Regions from separate parts of the Streptomyces sp. NPDC018964 genome, predicted to be linked through region 2. Evidence: riboswitches for the same ligand, from Rfam matches in the RefSeq annotation. Region 2 holds a riboswitch; the other holds the start of a gene.

Region 1 (7,372 bases), on a different contig from region 2:
CGACCCCGTCGGAGTCCTCCTCCACCCCGGCCGAGGAGGAGCCGAAGCCGACCCCTTCGGAGTCGGAGAGCGAGAGCACCGCTCCGGCGGACACCTCGAGCAACGCCCCCTCCCCCGCCGGTGAGTCGAACCTCGCCGAGACCGGTGCCAACTCCAACACCGGTCTGATCGCCGGCGTCGCGGCCGCCCTGGTCGTGGCGGGCGGTGGCGCGGTCTTCTTCGGCATGCGCCGCCGCGGGGCGAGCAGCCAGCGCTGACGCCTCACGCACACGGTGGTGGCCCGTCCCCTCCCCGGGGCGGGCCTCTTCCGTCGCCGGCCGCTCAGCCGAACGTCGCCCGCTCCAGCCAGAACTCCAGCAGTTTCCGGTCGCCGAGCACCTCGAGCCCGGGGGCGTCCAGCGGCAGCCGGCGGTAGAAGGCGAGGAGCACGGAGGTGAGCGGGCCGCGCAGGGCGACCGTGGCCTTCTCGTGGCCGTGGTGCCAGGAGACGCCCTCCTCGCCGAGCTCGATCACCCACTCCGTACGGTTCCCCGCCCCGGCGTCGGTGACATGCAGATGGATGGTGCGCAGGGGGCCACGCAGCTCGTGCACCGTGTCGTCCGGCAGCGTCCGCTGCGCCCACTCCACGATCTCCAGCCACTCGTCGACCGCATCCGCGGCGACCTCGGGCGCCACCTCGTAGGGCAGTCCGGCGGCCAGGGTGGCGTCCGCGCGGTGGACGGTCACCTCGTGCGTCATACGACGGGCCCAGAACCCGGCGTTGTGCGTCCCGGCCCAGCTCCACACCTTCGCGTCCGGACCGGCCTCGCGCAGCGCGCCGACGACCAGTTCGCCGGACTCCGCCAGCCAGGCGTCCAGCGCACCGGGATCGCCCCACGCCCCGGGCCCGCCGAACCCCGGCACCCGGTCCTCGGGGACCTCGTCCTCGGCCCCGGTCCGCACCATGACGTCCACCCAGCGCAGGGCTCCGCCGAGATGCCGTACGAGCTGCTCCAGGGACCAGTCGGGTGTGGTGGGCACGGCGGAGGACAGATCGGCGCCGGACGTCACGACCGTCCGCAACCGCCCCACCTGGTGCGCGATCTCCTCGCAGTAAAGGTCGTGCGTGAGTGGTGTCATGCCGCTCACCCTAGGCAGCCGTGCTCATCCCAGCACGACGATTTCCGCCGCGTCGAACTCCACGCCGACCTCGTCCCCGGCCTCCGGCGCGTCCCGGAGCGCGCAGGCCGCCTCCAGGCGGGGGGCGTCCTCGGGCTGGAGGTGGACGGCGACGTGCGTGCCGCGGAAGGTGCGCGCGGCCACCGTGCAGCGCAGGCCCTCACCGGCCGGGACCAGACGGACACCGGCGGGGCGGACGAGAAGGGTCCGCGTGCCCTGCGGGGCGCCGTCCGGGACGGGGAGCTTGCCCCAGGGGGTCACCGCGACAGCGTCACCCACCGTCGCCTCGACGACGTTCTCGAAACCGAGGAAGCGGGCCACGAACGCGTCGGCCGGACGCCGCCACACCTCGAGCGGCGTGCCGGACTGGGCGATCCGGCCGTCCCGCATCACCACCACCCGGTCGGCCAGCGCGAACGCCTCGCCCTGGTCGTGCGTCACGGCGAGCACCGTGGTGCCCAACCGGCCGAACAGTTCGCGCAGTTCGACGACGAGACGCTCCCTGAGCGACCGGTCGAGCTGCCCGAGCGGCTCGTCGAGCATCAGCAGCCGGGGACTGGGCGCGAGGGCGCGGGCGAGCGCCACGCGCTGCTGCTCGCCGCCGGACAGCGCGGCGACGGCGCGTCCGGCCGCGTCCGGCAGCCCCACGAGGTCCAGCAACTCCCGTATGCGGTCCGCCTGTTCGCTCCGCGACGCGCCGTGCATGCGCAGGCCGAAGGCGACGTTGCCGCCCACGTCCCGCTGCGGGAAGAGCTGGTGGTCCTGGAACATCAGCCCGACGCCGCGCCTGTGCGCGGGCACGCCCGACTGGTCGCGTCCGTCGAGCGACACCCGCCCGGAGTCGAGGGGCTGCAGTCCGGCCACCGCCCGCAGCAGCGTCGACTTGCCGCTGCCGCTGGGGCCGAGCACGCACACGATCTCGTGCTCGGCGACCCCCAGGTCGACGGCGTCCAGCACCGGCCGCCCGCCGAAGCGGACGGTCGCGGCCTGAAGGCTCAGCAGCATCTAGAACTCCCCGGTCCGGTCGGTCCGCAGCCGCTCAAGGACGAGCAGCGCCACCGCGCACACGATCATCAGAATCGTCGACAGGGCCATCGCCTGGCCGTAGTTGAGGTCCCCGGGCCGCCCCAGCAGCCGCGCCACGGCGACGGGCAGCGTCGGGTTCTCCGGCCGCGCGATGAACACCGTCGCCCCGAACTCGCCCAGCGACACCGCGAACGCGAACCCGGCCGCGATCAGCAGCGCCCGCCGCACCAGCGGCAGGTCCACCTCCCGCCACGCCCGCCACGGCGACGCCCCGAGCACCGCCGCCGCCTCCCGCAGTCGTACGTCCACGGCCCGCAGCACCGGCAGCATGGTCCGTACGACGAAGGGGACGCCGACCAGCGCCTGCGCGAGCGGGACCAGGATCCAGGAGGCGCGCAGGTCCAGCGGCGGCTCGTCGAGGGCGATCAGGAAACCGAAGCCGACGGTCACCGCGGACACCCCGAGCGGCAGCATCAGCAGCGCGTCAAAGCCGCGCACCAGCCGTCCCGCGTCCCGCCGGGTCAGCGCCGCGGCGGCGAGGCCGCCGATCACCACGGCGACGGCGGTGGCGGCGACGGCGTACCGGAGCGAGTTGCCGACCGCCTCGATCGGCGCGACGAGGAACACTCCCCCGTCGTCCTCGGTGAGCGCCCGGTAGTAGGCGAGCCCCGCGTCGCCGAAGGACCGTTCCACCAGCACCGCGAGCGGCAGCAGGAGCAGGACGGCGACGGTGGCGACGACCGAGCCCAGCAGCGCCCACTGTCCGGCGCCGCGCGGCCGGCGCGCGGTCACCGAGGCGTCCACCAGCCGCAGCGCGGTCTCCCGGCGCCGTACGGTCCAGGCGTGCAGGGCGAGGATCGCGCCCACGGCGACGAACTGGACCATCGTCAGGACGGCGGCCGTGGACAGGTCGAAGATCTCCGAGGTCTGCCGGTAGATCTCCACTTCGAGGGTGGAGAAGGTGGGCCCGCCGAGGATCTGCACCACGCCGAAGGAGGTGAAGGTGAACAGGAAGACCATCAGCGCGGCCGCCGCGACGGCGGGCGCGAGCGCGGGCAGGGTGACGGTCCGCCAGGCCGTGAACCGGGAGGCGCCGAGCATCCGCGCGGCCTCCTCCTGCCGCGGGTCGAGCTGCGACCAGAGCCCGCCCACGGTGCGTACGACGACGGCGTAGTTGAAGAAGACGTGCGCGAGCAGGATCGCCCACACGGTGGTGTCCAGCCGCACCCCCCACAGCTCGTCGAGGAGTCCGCCGCGTCCGACGAGTGCCATGAACGCCGTACCGACGACGACCGTCGGCAGCACGAACGGCACGGTGATCACGGCCCGCAGCACCTGCTTGCCGGGGAAGTCGAAGCGGGCGAGGACGTACGCGCCGGGCAGGGCGATCAGCAGGGTGAGGGCGGTGGAGACGAGGGCCTGCCAGGTGGTGAACCACAGCACCTGCCGGACGCCGGACTGCGCCAGTACGTCCCCGATCCGCCCGAGCCGCCAGGTCCCGCCGGTCCTCAGTCCGCGCGCGACGATCGCGGTGACGGGATAGGCGAAGAAGACGGCGAAGAACGCGACGGGCACGGCCAGCAGGCCGAGCCGCGCCGCGCTCCCGCGCCGTCGCGCCGCGGTCCGCGTCACTTCAGTACGAGCGAGGTCCACGACTTGACCCACTGGTCACGGTTCTCGGCGATCTTCGCCGGGTCCATGGTCTCCGGATCCTCGGCCTGCGGCCCGAACTCCGTGAACTCCTCGGGCACCTCGGCACCCTCCAGCACCGGGTACACGAACATGTTGAGCGGCATGTCCTCCTGGAACCGCTTGCCGACCAGGAAGTCGAGCAGCGCCTTTCCGCCCTCGGGGTTCCTCGCGTTGCTCAGCAGCCCCGCGTACTCGACCTGGCGGAAGCAGGTGTCCTCGGCGACACCGGTGGGCGCCGTCTTCGGCTTCGGGTCGGCGTAGACGACCTCGGCGGGCGGCGAGGAGGCGTAGGACACCACCAGCGGCCGGTCGGCCTTGGCCTCCTTCCCGCCGGCCGAGCCGGAGAACTCCTCGTTGTAGGCCTGCTCCCAGCCGTCGACCACCTTGACGCCGTTGGCCTTGAGCTTCTTCCAGTAGTCCGGCCAGCCCTCGTCCCCGTACTCGGCGGCCGTTCCGAGCAGGAAGCCGAGGCCGGGCGAGGAGGTGGCGGCGTTCTCGACGACGAGGAGGTCCTTGTAGGCGGGCTTGGCCAGGTCGTCGAGGGTCTTGGGCGGGGTCAGGTCGTGCTCGGCGAACCACGCCTTGTCGTAGTTGACGCAGACGTCGCCGGTGTCGACGGGGGTGACCCGGTGCTTGTCCTGGTCCACGCGGTACGCGTCGAGGATCAGGTCGGAGCCCTTCGCCTCGTACGGCTGGAACAGCCCGTTGTCGAGGGCGCGGGAGAGCAGGGTGTTGTCGACGCCGAAGAGGACGTCGCCCTGGGGGTTGTCCTTGGTCAGGATCGCCTTGTTCACGGCCTGCCCGGCGTCGCCGTCCTCGAGGACCTTGAGCTCGTAGCCGGACTGCTTCTCGAAGGCGGCGACGACGTCCTTCGACACGGCCCACGAGTTGTGGCTGACGAGGGTCACGGTCCTGTCCCCGCCACCGCTCGCGTCGTCACCGCCGGACGACCCGCACGCGGACAGCGTGACCAGACCCAGCCCGACGGCCAGGACCGTGACCTTCTTGGTGATGCCCACTTGATTCCTCCTGGAGTGACCAGGAAGAGACGCGGCCCTGCCCGGGTCCCCTCGCGGAGGGGGCCCGGGCAGGGCGCAACAGCTCGAGTGATGACCGATCTCCCTACCCAGAATGACCTGGGCCAGGTTCGGAGGGTCTGCGGCCGGTGCCGCACTCTCAGCGCTGTGGCGCTCCCCTGTCGGAATATGCAGATGTTCTTACTCGGGTCACATTACCGTTCGCTCGCGGCGAGCTGACCACACGCCCCGTCGATCTCCTGCCCACGGGTGTCCCGGATCGTCACCGGTACACCGTGCGCGGCGATCGCCTCCACGAACGCCTTCTCGTCCTCGGGGCGGGAGGCGGTCCACTTGGAGCCGGGGGTGGGGTTGAGCGGGATGAGGTTGACGTGCACGGGGCGGCCCTTGAGCATCCGGCCGAGCCGGTCACCGCGCCAGGCCTGGTCGTTGATGTCCCGGATGAGGGCGTACTCGATGGACAGCCGCCGGCCCGACGTGGCCGCGTACTCGAACCCGGCGTCGAGGACCTCGCGCACCTTCCACCGCGTGTTCACGGGGACGAGGGTGTCGCGCAGTTCGTCGTCGGGGGCGTGCAGCGAGATGGCGAGACGGCACTTGAAGCCCTCGCCGGTGAACCGGTGGATCGCCGGGACGAGACCGACGGTGGACACGGTGATCCCGCGCTGCGACAGCCCGAGGCCGTCCGGCTCGGGGTCGGTGAGGCGGCGGATGGCGCCGACGACCCGGTTGTAGTTGGCGAGCGGCTCGCCCATGCCCATGAACACGATGTTGCTCAGCCGCGCCGGGCCGCCGGGCACCTCGCCGTCCCTGAGCGCCCGCATCCCGTCCACGATCTGGTGCACGATCTCGGCGGTGGACAGGTTCCGGTCGAGGCCGGCCTGCCCGGTCGCGCAGAACGGGCAGTTCATGCCGCAGCCCGCCTGGGAGCTGATGCACATGGTCACCCGGTCCGGGTAGCGCATCAGCACGGACTCGACGAGCGTCCCGTCGAACAGCTTCCACAGCGTCTTGCGGGTGGTGCCCTGGTCGGTCGACAGGTGCCGTACGACCGTCATCAGCTCCGGAAGCAGCGCCTCCCGCAGCTTGCCGCGCGAGGCGGCGGGGATGTCGGTCCACTGCTCCGGGTCGTGCGCGTACCGCGCGAAGTAGTGCTGCGAGAGCTGCTTGGCTCGGAACGCCTTCTCACCGGCCGCGACGACCGCCTCCTTGCGCTCGGCGGGCGTGAGGTCGGCGAGGTGCCGCGGCGGCTTCTTCGCTCCGCGGGGGGCGACGAAGGTGAGCTCACCGGGAACGGGACGGGCCACGGTCGGGCAACTCCTCAGGACGATGGGGGCCTGGCGACTCCGCACAGGCGGGGACGGCGGCACCTCTGTGCCTGGGCCGGGAGACGACCCGCGCGGGGCGGGGACGTACGAAAGGGCCCGCAGTACACCGCGAGCCCTTCCAGAGTACCTGTTCGCCGTCAACCCGATCCGACGAAGATCACCAACAGCAGCCACACCACCGGTGCCGTCGGCAGCAGGGAGTCGAGGCGGTCCATGATGCCGCCATGACCCGGGAGCAGGGTGCCCATGTCCTTGATGCCCAGATCGCGCTTGATCATGGACTCGCCCAGGTCGCCCAAGGTGGCGCTGACCGCGACCGCGAGGCCCAGGAGCAGGCCCTGCCACCAGACGCCGTCGTCGATCAGGTACTGCATGCACAGCGCGCCGGCGACCATCGCGAAGGTCACCGCGCCCAGCAGGCCCTCGCGGGTCTTGCCGGGGCTGATGCGCGGGGCGAGCTTCGTCCTCCCGAAGCGCCAGCCGACCGCGTACGCCCCGGTGTCGCTGACGACCGTCAGCAGCAGGAAGGTCAGGACGCGCCACGGGCCGTCGTCGGCGGTGAGCATCATCGCGACGAAGGTCGCCAGGAACGGTACGTAGAACGCCGCGAAGACGCCCGCCGTGACGTCCTTGAGGTAGCCCTCGGGCGGCGCCGCCATGCGCCAGACCAGCACCGCCAGCGCGGTGAGCGCCACGGCGACCCATGCGCCCTCGGCCCCCCGGACGTAGCCGGCGACGACCATGGCCGCACCGCCCAGCGCGAGCGGTATCAGGGGCGCCTTGATGCCCTTGCGCTCCCGCAGCCGTGACGTCAGCTCCCACAGGCCCACCACCACGGCGACCGCGACCACGCCGACGAAGACCGCTTTGACGACGAACAGCGACGCGACGATCACCACGCCGAGTCCGACGCCGACGCCTATCGCGGCACCGAGGTCCCGCCCCGCGCTCTTCTTCTGCGGTGCGGCTGCCGGCTGCGGGGCGTCGGGCATGGGCTCCGGATTCTGCGGCACCTCCCCGGGAAGGGGGCGGGCCCGCGTCGGCTCGTCTCGGAACAGGGGGCCGCTCAGCCGAGCGGCCCCCCGGTCCGCATCCTGGTCTCCGCCGTGTTCGGGTACGTCGGGCACGATG
Region 2 (7,372 bases):
ACTGGTCCTGGGACGGGGCCGCGTACCCGGTGTCGCCGTAGACGCCGTAGGAGCCGGTGTCGTCGGGCATGGGCTGCGGCTCGTAGACGGCGGTGGCCCCGTCGGCCGCCGGCTGGCCGGGGCGGGCGGCGGGGGTGAACACGTCGTCGCGGTCGTAGTCGTCGTCCGCGTGGCCGGGCCGGTCGTGGTGGCCGTCGCCCTCGTCTCCGTGACCGGCGCCGGGCGTCTCCAGGTCGGAGACCTCCAGGGTCGGCTCCTGGCGTCCGCGGTCGCCGCGGCGGCCCTTGACGGCGGCCAGCACCGGCGCGTTGACCGCCCAGCCGGCCGCGAAACCGCGGCGGAACGACAGCGTCACGTAGGTCTGGCCGACCGCGAAGGCCGCGGCGCCCAGCCCGATGACGACCACGGACGGGATCAGTACACCGAGCACGACACCGAGGAAGCCGCCGAAGGCGAGCAGCCGCCAGCGCAGGCGCGCCTTGTACTGCAGCAGTACCTCACCGAGCAACCACAGCGCGACGATGCCGAACGCGATGTAGAGGACCGTCCAGCCCATGTACGCCCCTCTCCCAGTGGTCGCTACTCAGTGTGTCGTATATGAGTGCGACCGGTCTAGGCCCGCGGTGGGTGGTGCAGGCCCAGGTTCTCGTAGATTTCCAGGGTCGCCGTGGAGTTGTTGAGCGTGATGAAGTGCAGTCCGGGCACTCCCTCGGCCAGCAGCCGGGCACAGAACTCCGTGGCGAACTCGATACCGATGGAGCGTACCGCCGCCGGATCGTCCTTCGCTGCGAGGATCCGCTCTTTGAGGGCCTCCGGGAACGCGGCGTTACTGAGCTTTGGCAATCTCTCCAGCATCTTCACGCTGGTCACCGGCATGACTTCGGGGATCACCGGGGTCGTGCAGCCCGCCGCGTGGACTCGGTCACGCAGCCGCAGATAGGACTCGGGCCGGAAGAACATCTGGGTGATCGCGTAGTCGGCCCCGGCCCGGCACTTGTCGACGAAGCGGGCGACGTCGGTGTCCCAGTCGGCCGACCGCGGGTGCATCTCCGGGAAGGCGGCGACACCGACGCAGAAGTCGCCCGACTCCTTGATGAGCCGGACGAGTTCGGCCGCGTAGGTCAGCCCCTGCGGGTGCGGCACCCAGTCGCCCATCGGGTCGCCGGGCGGGTCGCCGCGCACGGCGAGCATGTTGCGGATCCCGGCGTCGGCGTACTGGCCGATGATGTTGCGCAGTTCGGCGACGGAGTGGTCGACCGCGGTGAGGTGGGCGACCGGGGTGAGGGTGGTGTCGGCGACGATCTGCTGGGTCTCCTTGACCGTGCCCGCGCGCGTGGAGCCACCCGCGCCGTAGGTCACGGAGACGAAGTCCGGGGCGACCGCCTCGACCCTGCGCAGCGCGCTCCACAGGTTCCGCTCACCCTTGGGGGTCTTCGGTGCCGAGAACTCGAACGAGAACGTCGTCTTGCCGGCGGCGAGCATGTCGCGCACGGTGCGTGCGCGGTCAGTCCTGGTGGATGCTGTTCCGAGGGCCATACCGGCAGGTTAGCCAGGGGGCGGCGGTCCCCCAACCGGATGCGGGACATTTGTCTGGAATGCCGACTTGTTGTCCACCCCTTGGACAGTCCTGAGACGTGCGGGGGTCATCCGGCGTTCACGGGCGCCGCCTGCCGCAGCCGCTTCGCGAACTCGGCCGCCGCCGCGCCCGGGTCGTCCGCCTCGGTGACGGCCCGTACGACGACGACCCGGCGGGCGCCGGCGTCCAGCACCTCGTCGAGGTTGCCGAGGTCGATGCCGCCGATGGCGAACCAGGGGCGCTCGGTGCCCAGGGCGGCGGTGTACCGGACCAGGCCGAGGCCGGGGGCGTGGCGGCCGGGCTTGGTGGGGGTGGGCCAGCAGGGGCCGGTGCAGAAGTAGTCCACGCCGGGCTGGACGGCCGCCGCGGCGGCCTCGGACTCGGCGTGGGTGGAGCGGCCGATCAGGACGCCGTCGCCGAGGATGGCGCGGGCGGCGGGGACGGGCAGGTCGCCCTGGCCGAGGTGGAGGACGTCGGCGCCGGCGGCGTGGGCGACGTCCGCGCGGTCGTTGACCGCGAGCAGCTTGCCGTGCCGGGCGCAGGCGTCGGCGAGGACCGCCAGGTGCTCCAGCTCCTCGCCGGCCTCCATGCCCTTGTCCCGTAGCTGCACGATGTCGACCCCGCCGGCCAGGACCGCGTCCAGGAACTCCGGGAGGTCGCCCTGCCGCCTGCGGGCGTCGGTGCACAGGTAGAGCAGGGCGTCGGCGAGCCGGGCGCGAGCGGTGGCGGTCACAGGAGGGTCCCCCAGGGTGTCGGCGGCGTACGGACCCGGCGGGCCCGGTATGGCGTGGGCGGGCACTCCGGCCGTCACGGGCCGGCGGAGCGCGCACCGCAACGGACCCTATGCCGCCGCGCCGACGACCGCGAGACGCCCCTCACGGGCCACCGCACCGCCTCGGACACCGCGGGCCGCCCGCCTCCGGTGCGCGGGAACCCCGGTGCGTGGGAACACCTCCGGCCGGAATCCCGGTGGTCGCGGCCCGGCGAACGCCTCCTTGCGGACGCGAGCCCGTCCCCACGTCACGCGGCCGGCCCGCCGCCCGCCCCGGGCTCCGTACCGGCGCGGGTTCCCGCGGCCGGGGCTCGACGCCCCGGCCGGCGGTGTCCGGATCGTGGACGGTCAGGGCCGGGTCAGACCGCGAGCGCCTGGGCCCGGCGCTTCACCTCCGTGCCGCGGTTCTCGCTGAGCGCCTGGGCGGGGGTGCCCGGCAGGGAGGGGTCGGGGGTGAAGAGCCACTCCAGCATCTCTTCGTCCGTGAAGCCGTCGTCCCGCAGGAGCGTCAGGGTCCCGGTCAGGCCCTTGACGACCTTGTCCCCGTCGATGAAGGCGGCGGGCACGTGCAGCGCGCGGTTCTCACCCCGGCGCACGGCGATGAGCTGGCCCTCCTTGACCAGCTGCCGGACGCGCGTCACCTCGACGCCGAGCATCTCGGCGATGTCGGGGAGGGTGAGCCAGGCGGGGACGAGAGCATCGATCTTTGCGTCAATCTCGGTCACGGGACAAGCCTGCCATCTGCCACCGACAGTCGGAAGTCAGCCCCGCCCACCTGGGCGGACGCGCCGGTCCGGGAGTGTCACGCCGTCGCCGACTTCAGGGGCCGCGCCGGGTCCGCCAGCGCCTCCGCGTCCATCGCCGTGCCCGCCTCGATCAGCCTGCGCCCCTGCGTCAGGTCCCGGGGCCGTCCCACCGTCAGCAGCGCGACCAGGCGGGACCCCCGCAGCCAGCAGACGCTCCACGCCGCCTCGGCGGGGTCCCCGCGCCACACCGTCCGGTCGGTGTCCGCGTGGTGCCCCGCGTACTGCACGAAGCGCCCGAACTGCTCGGACCAGAAGTACGGCACCGGGTCGTAGACCACCGGCTCCCGGCCGGTGGCCGCGCCGAGGATGTTCACGGCGACCGTGCGCGGCCCCTGGAGGGCGTTGTCCCAGTGGTGGACCAGGAGGCGCTCGCCGTAGCGCCCGGACGGGAAGGACGCGCAGTCGCCGACCGCGTACACGTCCGGCAGGGAGGTCGCCAGATGACGGTCGGCGACGACCTCCCCGTGCGTCCCGAGCTCGATCCCGGAACCCGCCAGCCAGGAGGTGGCGGGCCGGGCCCCGATGCCGACGACCACGGCGCCCGCGGGCAGCCGCGTACCGTCGTCCAGGACCACGGTGCCGGGCTCGACGCGCTCCACGCGCGCGTGCGTGCGCAGCGTGACGCCGGCCTCCGCGTACCAGGCGGCCATCGGAGCGGCCACCTCGGCGGGCAGCACCCCGGTGAGCGTCCGTTCCTCGGCCTCCACGACGGTGACCGCGCAGCCCGCCTCGCGGGCCGCCGTGGCGAACTCCGCGCCGATCCAGCCGGCGCCGACCACCACGACGTCGTGCTGCCGCGCGAGCACCGGCCGCAGCCGCGCGGCGTCGTCCAGGGTGCGCAGCAGGTGCACGCCGGGCACGCCCTCCGCGCCCGGCAGCCGGACCGGTTCCGCGCCGGTGGCGACCACCAGGACGTCGTACGGGACGGGCCCGGCCTCCGTGTCCAGTTCGTGGTCGCCGGGCCGCAGGCCGAGCACCTCGCAGCCGAGCCGCAGTTCGACGCCGGCGTCCTCGAAGTCGACGTCGAAGGCGGAGTCCTCGGCCTTGCCGAGCAGTACCGCCTTGGACAACGGCGGCCTGTCGTACGGCTGGTGGGGTTCCGCGCCGATCAGGGTCACGGCGCCGGTGAAGCCCTGCTCCCGCAGGGCGAGGGCGGTCTGCACGCCGGCCATGCCCGCGCCCGCCACCACCACCCGCCGCGGCTCGGACCGTCCCGGTCCCTGGGTCTGCTCGCTCACCCGATCACCTCAGACACCTGACGCCGCATCATCGCCGAGCTGCTCCACCACGCTCGTCCCGCTGCCCGGCTGCGACTCCCACTCCCAGCTCTCCTCCAGCCGTACCCGCCCGTCGGGCAGCTCCACGACCGTCGACACGCAGTGCCCCGAGGAGGTGGTGCCGTCCCGCTTCAGCTGCACGTACCGGAAGTCCAGCCGGTCTCCCGCGCGGGTGCCCACCAGGTGCCCGCGCACGACGTCGCCGCCCGCGTACTCGGCCCAGATCTCGCCGCCCCGCTCGTGGTAGACGAACCGGGTGCGGGTGCCGACCTGGCCGGGGGCCTGGTCGGCCACGGGGGCGAGGACGAGTCCGTCGAGCGATGGTGCCACGCGGAGGCTCCTTTACAAGCGTTAGGGTGACCAACGTACAAGCACTCGCGGGAGCCCGGACGCACCGGGCTGAGAGGGAGGCTTGCGGCCTCCGACCGTACGAACCTGATCCGGGTCATGCCGGCGAAGGGAGGGGCTGGACGCCCATGTCGCCCACGCGCACCTCAGACGTCCTCGTCGTCGGGGGCGGAATCATCGGTCTGGTCACGGCCTGGCGGGCCGCGCAGCGCGGCCTCGCCACGGCCGTGGTGGACCCCGAGCCGGGCGGCGGAGCCGCCGGGGTGGCCGCCGGGATGCTGGCCGCCGTCACGGAACTGCACTACGGCGAGGAGACCCTGCTCGGTCTGAACCTCGCCTCCGCGCGGCGCTATCCCGGCTTCGCGGCCGAGCTGACCGAGCTGACCGGCCACGACCTCGGCTACCGCGCGTGCGGCACGCTCGCCGTGGCACTGGACGCCGACGACCGCGCCCACCTGCGGGAACTGCACGCCCTGCAGCAGCGGTCGGGGCTGGACTCGCAGTGGCTGTCCGGGCGGGACTGCCGGCGCCTGGAGCCGATGCTCGCGCCGGGGGTGCGCGGCGGCCTGCGGGTGGACGGCGACCACCAGATCGACCCCCGGCGGCTGGCGGCCGCGCTGGTCACTGCCTGCGAACGCGCGGGGGTGACCGTCCACCACGCGTGGGCCGAGCGGCTCGTCGTCGCGGGGGACCGCGCGACGGGCGTGGTCACGGCCGACGGCACCGAGCTGGGCGCCGGGCAGGTGGTGCTCGCCGCGGGCAGCCTCAGCGGGCGGCTCGCGGGCGTCCCCGAGGAGGTGCTGCCGCCGGTGCGCCCCGTGAAGGGGCAGGTCGTACGGCTGACGATGCCCACGCGGCACGGTCCCTTCCTGAACCGGACCGTGCGGGCCGTGGTGCGCGGCAGCCACGTCTACCTGGTGCCGCGCGACAACGGCGAGCTGGTGATCGGGGCGACCAGCGAGGAGATGGGCTGGGACACGACGGTGACCGCGGGCGGCGTGTACGAGCTGCTGCGCGACGCCCACGAGCTGGTCCCCGGCATCACCGAGCTGCCGCTGACCGAGACCCGGGCCGGACTGCGCCCCGGCTCCCCCGACAACGCGCCGCTGCTCGGCCCGACGGAGCTCGAGGGGCTGCTGCTCGCCACCGGCCACTATCGCAACGGCGTCCTGCTGACGCCGGTCACCGGCGACGTCATGGCGGAGGTCCTGACCACCGGCACCCTGCCGGAGGTGGCCCGCCCGTTCACCCCCCGGCGCTTCGGCGCCGCCGTCCGCACGGAGCAGCCCGCATGAACGTCTCGGTCAACGGGGAGCGCAGGGAGTTCGCGCCCGGCACGGCTCTCGACCTCGTCGTGAAGTCGCTCACCACGGCGCCCTCGGGGGTGGCCGCCGCCCTCAACGAAACCGTCGTCCCGCGCGCGCAGTGGCCCACCACGCCCCTCAACGAGGGTGACCGCGTGGAAGTCCTGACCGCCGTCCAGGGAGGCTGACCATGGCCGACGATCCGTTCCTCCTCGGCGGTACGTCCTTCACGTCCCGCCTGATCATGGGTACCGGCGGGGCGCCGAGCCTCGATGTGCTGGAGCGGGCGCTGGTGGCGTCCGGGACGGAGCTGACGACCGTCGCGATGCGGCGCGTGGACCCCTCGGTGCACGGATCCGTGCTGTCGGTGCTGGAGAGGCTGGACATCCGGGTGCTGCCGAACACGGCGGGGTGCTTCACCGCCGGGGAGGCGGTGCTCACCGCGCGCCTCGCGCGGGAGGCGCTCGGCACGGACCTGGTCAAGCTGGAGGTCATCGCCGACGAGCGGACCCTGCTGCCGGACCCGGTCGAACTGCTGGACGCGGCGGAGACGCTGGTCGACGACGGGTTCACGGTGCTGCCGTACACGAACGACGATCCGGTGCTGGCGCGGAAGCTGGAGGACGTGGGGTGTGCGGCGGTCATGCCGCTGGGGTCGCCGATCGGGTCGGGGCTGGGGATCCGCAACCCGCACAACTTCGAGTTGATCGTGGAGCGGGCGGGGGTGCCGGTGATCCTGGACGCGGGGGCGGGGACGGCGTCCGATGTGGCGCTGGCGATGGAGCTGGGGTGCGCGGGGGTGATGCTGGCGTCCGCCGTGACCCGGGCGCAGGAGCCGGTGCTGATGGCTTCCGCGATGCGGGGGGCGGTGGAGGCGGGGCGGCTGGCTCGGCTGGCGGGGCGGATTCCACGGCGGTGGTTCGCCGCGGAGGCGTCGTCTCCTGCGGAGGGCTTGGCTGTGCTGGATCCGGAGCGGCCGGCGTTCTGACGGTGGCGTTCGCTGGGGCTGGGCGGGGGTGGGTTTCGCTTGCCGGCGCTTGCCGGGTGCCGCTGCGCCCACCCGTGCCGCCCCAGCGGCACGATTGCCCGCAGCTGCGGCGGTACGCACGTCACAGGTCCGCTTCAACGAGGGGCGAGGCGGCGAGGGGTGTCGGTGGGGGCTCGTAGACTCACTGCGTGGACACGACCCTTCAGGACCCTCTGGTCGGGCAGGTGCTCGACGGCCGGTATCGCGTCGAGGCGCGGATCGCGGTCGGCGGGATGGCCACGGTCTACCGGGCCGTGGACAC

What was found. Region 2 has a riboswitch for thiamine pyrophosphate ahead of thiO (glycine oxidase ThiO). Riboswitches for the same ligand answer to the same signal wherever they lie in the genome.
Region 1: linked by a shared signal. The riboswitch ahead of ACH5AO_RS30235 (thiamine ABC transporter substrate binding subunit) and the one ahead of thiO (glycine oxidase ThiO) in region 2 are both predicted to bind thiamine pyrophosphate.

What each region holds. Positions count from the first base shown of each region.
Region 1 covers NZ_JBIRYZ010000024.1:109,992-117,363, reverse strand. Annotated here, with positions in the region: gene ACH5AO_RS30255 (LAETG motif-containing sortase-dependent surface protein) at 1-257, shown strand, start outside; gene ACH5AO_RS30250 (maleylpyruvate isomerase family mycothiol-dependent enzyme) at 322-1,119, opposite strand; gene ACH5AO_RS30245 (ABC transporter ATP-binding protein) at 1,144-2,163, opposite strand; gene ACH5AO_RS30240 (ABC transporter permease) at 2,164-3,837, opposite strand; gene ACH5AO_RS30235 (thiamine ABC transporter substrate binding subunit) at 3,813-4,895, opposite strand; TPP riboswitch at 4,978-5,083, opposite strand; gene rlmN (23S rRNA (adenine(2503)-C(2))-methyltransferase RlmN) at 5,108-6,220, opposite strand; gene ACH5AO_RS30225 (phosphatidate cytidylyltransferase) at 6,379-7,372, opposite strand, start outside.
Region 2 covers NZ_JBIRYZ010000008.1:122,544-129,915, reverse strand. Annotated here, with positions in the region: gene ACH5AO_RS15855 (hypothetical protein) at 1-556, opposite strand, end outside; gene metF (methylenetetrahydrofolate reductase [NAD(P)H]) at 613-1,536, opposite strand; gene thiE (thiamine phosphate synthase) at 1,644-2,309, opposite strand; gene ACH5AO_RS15840 (Rv2175c family DNA-binding protein) at 2,708-3,073, opposite strand; gene ACH5AO_RS15835 (NAD(P)/FAD-dependent oxidoreductase) at 3,151-4,392, opposite strand; gene ACH5AO_RS15830 (hypothetical protein) at 4,402-4,761, opposite strand; TPP riboswitch at 4,799-4,910, shown strand; gene thiO (glycine oxidase ThiO) at 4,908-6,074, shown strand; gene thiS (sulfur carrier protein ThiS) at 6,071-6,271, shown strand; gene ACH5AO_RS15815 (thiazole synthase) at 6,274-7,071, shown strand; gene pknB (Stk1 family PASTA domain-containing Ser/Thr kinase) at 7,260-7,372, shown strand, end outside.